One region of the Aquamicrobium sp. NLF2-7 genome, then DNA from elsewhere that is predicted to be linked to it. Evidence: predicted binding sites of a transcription regulator. Region 1 holds the regulator's gene; the other holds the start of a gene.
What was found. Region 1 encodes LexA, which represses DNA repair genes until DNA is damaged. Its sites were predicted from a motif close to TGTTCNNNNTGTGTTCNG; they were not measured.
Positions count from the first base shown of each region.

Region 1 (2,198 bases):
CAGGAAAGCAAAGCCGCAGGGTTTGTATGCTCAGGGAAAACATGCGCGTTGCGCAGTCCCTCCGGTCTGCTTGTCGTGCAGGTTCAGGATGCGGGTATTGCCGCCAAAGCATGTGCCCATGCAACAGTCATCGTGATCGAGGACGCGATGATGCGTAACCCGTGCCGAAAATCTCAGGCAATTGTGGTGACCCGTCGGGAGCTGGCGAAAAAAGGAAGTGCCGAAGTCCATCTGGAAAAGATCGACACTGCTTCTGGTGTTCCAGCCGGAAATTCATCACCAATCATCGGAGAGCCGCAGGTGCGCTTCGCCATCGAAGGGGATTATCGGCCATGGCACACCCAGCGCCGATATTCGCGGGAAGCACGTGGCTTGCCGCCTTATGAGAGAAAAGTCGCCGCAGTACCTGCGGAAACGCCTGTTCTCTCCGCCCCGGACAAGATCGAATAAGCGATAAAGACAGGGCGTATCCGGAACGGTTTCCGCATCGTAAGGCAGGTCTGCTTCTGCGGGTTGATCAAATGCAGATCCAGTTACGCAGGAAAATCGACCATCGTGACAGATAGTTCGATAGGCCGCTCGCCTACGCAGCCAAAATCTGCTCACCGATCGTACAGGCCGTAAAGTGCCCTTCAGCTATCTTCGATCAACGTTTTGAGAGCGCTCAAACAGCGACCTCAATATTTCGATCATTTCCTCAGGATGTTGTTTTAAGATGCTGATAAACAATGTCCCTCAGAACGGATGGAAGGCAAAAAATCCGGTTCGCTCCGTTTCATTTCCGGATCAGTAACGGCGGATCAATCCGACCAGCCTGCCTTGTACCTTGACGCGGTCGGGTCCGAAAATCCGGGTTTCGTAAGCCGGATTGGCGGCTTCAAGCGCGATGGAGGCGCCTTTGCGACGGAACCGCTTCAGGGTTGCTTCTTCCTCGTCGACGAGTGCCACGACTATATCGCCCGGGGTGGCTGTATCGCCGTTGCGGATGATGACGGTATCGCCATCGAAAATGCCGGCTTCGATCATGGAGTCGCCCCGAACTTCGAGGGCATAATGCTCGCCGCCCGACAGCATTTCCGGCGGCACCGAAATGGAATGTGTCTTGTGCTGGATCGCATCGATCGGAACACCCGCAGCGATCCGCCCCATCACGGGGATGGAAACCGCCGAGGCGCTGTCATCCTCGTTGCTGGCGACCTGCGGCTTGCGAACATCCTTTGCCGGCTGCCCGAGGCTTCCCTGAATGACGCTGGGTGAAAATTTTCGCGCACTGTTCAGACCGGGGGCAATGGAATCTGGCAGGCGCAGCACTTCCAGCGCACGCGCACGATTGGGCAGGCGACGGATAAACCCACGTTCTTCCAGTGCGGTGATCAGGCGATGGATGCCCGACTTCGAGGCAAGGTCCAGCGCTTCCTTCATTTCGTCGAAAGAGGGCGGAATGCCACTCTCCTTCAACCGCTCATGGATAAAGAGAAGCAATTCATGTTGCTTGCGCGTCAGCATAGGTTCCCCCGGCAGCGGCGAATCCAGAATCGGAAAACAAACCCGGAACAAACACTATATGTTCCAGTTGTGTTCCGCAACCGCTTAAAATCAGAACGACCGGGGACAGCTTCAGCCGATCATCATCAACTGGCAGGGATCGCCGATTTCCGATGCCGGCTGGAATGGGGCGCGTATGACCAGTCCCCCTGATGCGGCCATGGTGCGCAGCATGGATGAATCCTGCACACCGAAGGGCGTGGCAATCAGCTGGCCGTCGCGTTCCTCAATGGCTGCACGGACAAAGTCCTGCCGATGGTCGTTGGCTGAAACCGGTGCCCCGAGCATCGCTGTCCTGATGTCCTGACGGAAAGGCCGGCCGCCAAGGCGTGCGAGCAGAGGTTTCAGGAAAAGCTGCGAGCAGACGAGGCTCGCCACGGGATTTCCGGGCAGGCCCAGACATCTGATGTTGTCCATTCTGCCGAACATCAGCGGCTTGCCGGGCCGCATGGCGATCCGCCAGAAGTCGAGCGTCATGCCCTCGCGCGTCAGAACCTTGTGAACGAGATCGTGATCGCCGACGGAGGCTCCGCCAGATGTGACGATGACGTTCGCACCGGCCGCAACAGCCTGTTTCACGAGCGCCGAGATTGCATCCTCGCGATCTGGCGCGATGCCGAGATCGATAACATCGGCGCCCACGGCGCGGGCCG
Region 1 covers NZ_JAKSED010000001.1:636,299-638,496, reverse strand. Annotated here, with positions in the region: gene MIC97_RS03185 (ComEC/Rec2 family competence protein) at 1-450, shown strand, start outside; gene lexA (transcriptional repressor LexA) at 787-1,506, opposite strand; gene glp (gephyrin-like molybdotransferase Glp) at 1,618-2,198, opposite strand, start outside.

Region 2 (2,198 bases), 610 kb from region 1:
TGGCCGCGGCGGTTGTTGCCGTTTCCGGCCTTTCCGACATGGCAGATGCCGGCGATCCATGGTCCGCGCTCACAGGCTATGCGCATTTCCACGCGACGCCCAGACGCATCACGCTCGGCTATGGCGAGGAAGTCGTCAGGGCCAAGGTGGGTGTCGAGGCAGGGCGGACATTCGTCGAACTGGATGAGCTTAACGGCGAAACGCTTCGCCTGCGCCCATCCGCAATCAATCTGGCGCGCTGGCCGGGTCATGTCAGCGTATTCGACGGGCCGGTCAGCTACACATTCGCCGTTCCCGATCCGCTGGACCGGGCCGACGAAGCGGGCAGCGGCGCCGACAGCCTGCGCGCGCCAATGCCAGGGCTGGTCAAGGTGGTGCGGGCCGCCGCCGGCGACAGCGTGACGAAGGGGCAACCTCTGCTCATTCTTGAGGCCATGAAGATGGAACATTCCATCGCAGCACCTCATGACGGCGTGATCGTTGAGATCGCCACGGAAGGCAGTCAGGTGAGCGACGGAACAGTGCTCGTGCGCTTTGCCGAACAGGCAGGCGAGTGAACAGCCGGCCCGACGAAGGGCACCTGCTGCCTTTGCTGCCTGCGAACTGAGCCTATTCTCCGGTCGCGGGACGCTGGAAAAAGCCGAAAGCCGCGCCGATCTTGTTCCGATCGGTCGCGGCCCGGCTTGCGTGGCATTATCTGCATGGCATCGCCCCTCTGTTGAGGGTCCGATGCTCAAGGCGCGCCCCCGCGCCTTTTATTTCCCACGCTTTCCCTGTGTTCTGGCCCTGTTGCTGGCGGCTTGCCGTTGGAGCGGCAACCGCCTTTATTCAGGCCGCGTTCTGCGCGCGGCTTTTTCTTCCAGATCAGTGCATCGTCATCCATTCACGCGCTTCGCGCAGCGCCCGTGCCAGATCGGTCTTCGACATGCTGGCCGAGATTTCCGAGCGCAGTTCGGCGGCGCGGGCCGACCCCTTGATAGCTGCGATGTTGAACCACTTGTGAGCTGCCACCTGATCGACCTCGCAATCGCGGCCGGTGGCGTACATCATGCCCAGTTCAACGAACATGTCGGCCTGAGCCATCGTGCCCATGGTGCCGAAACCAGCGTCGTGCATTTCAAAACGTGCCATTTTCAAACCCCTGTCCCGTTGCGAGAGCGCCCCTTTCTTTGAAGCTGTGGGGCTGCTCTTCGATGCTTCCGAGAATGCAGCAGGCGCTTGAATTCGCCGTAAAAAGACGTGCTTAATTTGAAGAAAACAAAGCTAAAACAAGAGGTAAACGTGACCATTCGTTAACGATGGAAAGCCCGGCAATCGCTGGCTTTTGTCTCGAATTTTACGGAAAATTCGGAATCGAAATTCAACGCTTCGCTAACCAAGCCAAAGCATCGCTTTTCAGGCAGCGGTCATTTTCAGGCCGGAAAGGCTGCTAATATTTCTTGTCATCCTTCCCCAGCGGCACGGCTTTCGCTTTGCAAAAGAGTGGATTAGCCTGCGTTTTCGTAAGAGGAACGCAGTGCTCAGGGAGGAGACATGTTTCGCATTACCAGCGTGGCGGCACTCGCCATCATCATGACGGCCGGCGTTGCATTCGCGGATCCGATCGAAGGCTCGTGGAAACGGCCGAACGGCACCGTGATTTCCTATGCCGGAAGCGGCGCCAAATATTGCGGCACCGTGATGACCGGAGAATACAAGGGCAAGTCGATCGGCTGCATGGAAGGCAGCAACGGTGCCTACAAAGGCACAGTGAACAAGCTGGACGAGGGCAAGACCTACAACGGTAAGGCCAGCGTTTCGGGCAACTCGCTGTCGCTTTCCGGCTGCGTGCTCGGCGGCCTAATCTGCAAGAGCGAGAAGCTCACCCGTCAGTAAAGCTGCCTGCGCATCAACGGAAAAGGCCGCCGGTCGGAGCATGTCCACCCGGCGGCCTTTCCATTTTCAGGGAGCGGCTCTTCAGACCCGTGCTTTCTGACCGAACAGAATTTTCTGCGCTTCCTTGTCGTCGGCCAGATTGTTGCGGTGATCCTGACCGACTTCCACCGCCTTCTGCACGGCGGGCCGCGCCGCGATCGCCTCGAACCAGCGCTTCAGGTTCGGAAACTCTTCCAGATTCTGCCCCTGATTACGGTAAGGCCGCACCCACGGGAATGACGCCATGTCGGCAATCGAATAGTCGCCGGCGAGATATTCACGGT
Region 2 covers NZ_JAKSED010000001.1:28,412-30,609, reverse strand. Annotated here, with positions in the region: gene MIC97_RS00140 (acetyl/propionyl/methylcrotonyl-CoA carboxylase subunit alpha) at 1-557, shown strand, start outside; gene MIC97_RS00135 (sel1 repeat family protein) at 865-1,131, opposite strand; gene MIC97_RS00130 (DUF2147 domain-containing protein) at 1,534-1,875, shown strand; gene MIC97_RS00125 (glutathione binding-like protein) at 1,957-2,198, opposite strand, start outside.
Region 2: MIC97_RS00135 (sel1 repeat family protein) is a predicted target of LexA. The motif match lies at 1,254-1,271, and genes of this name have one in related genera.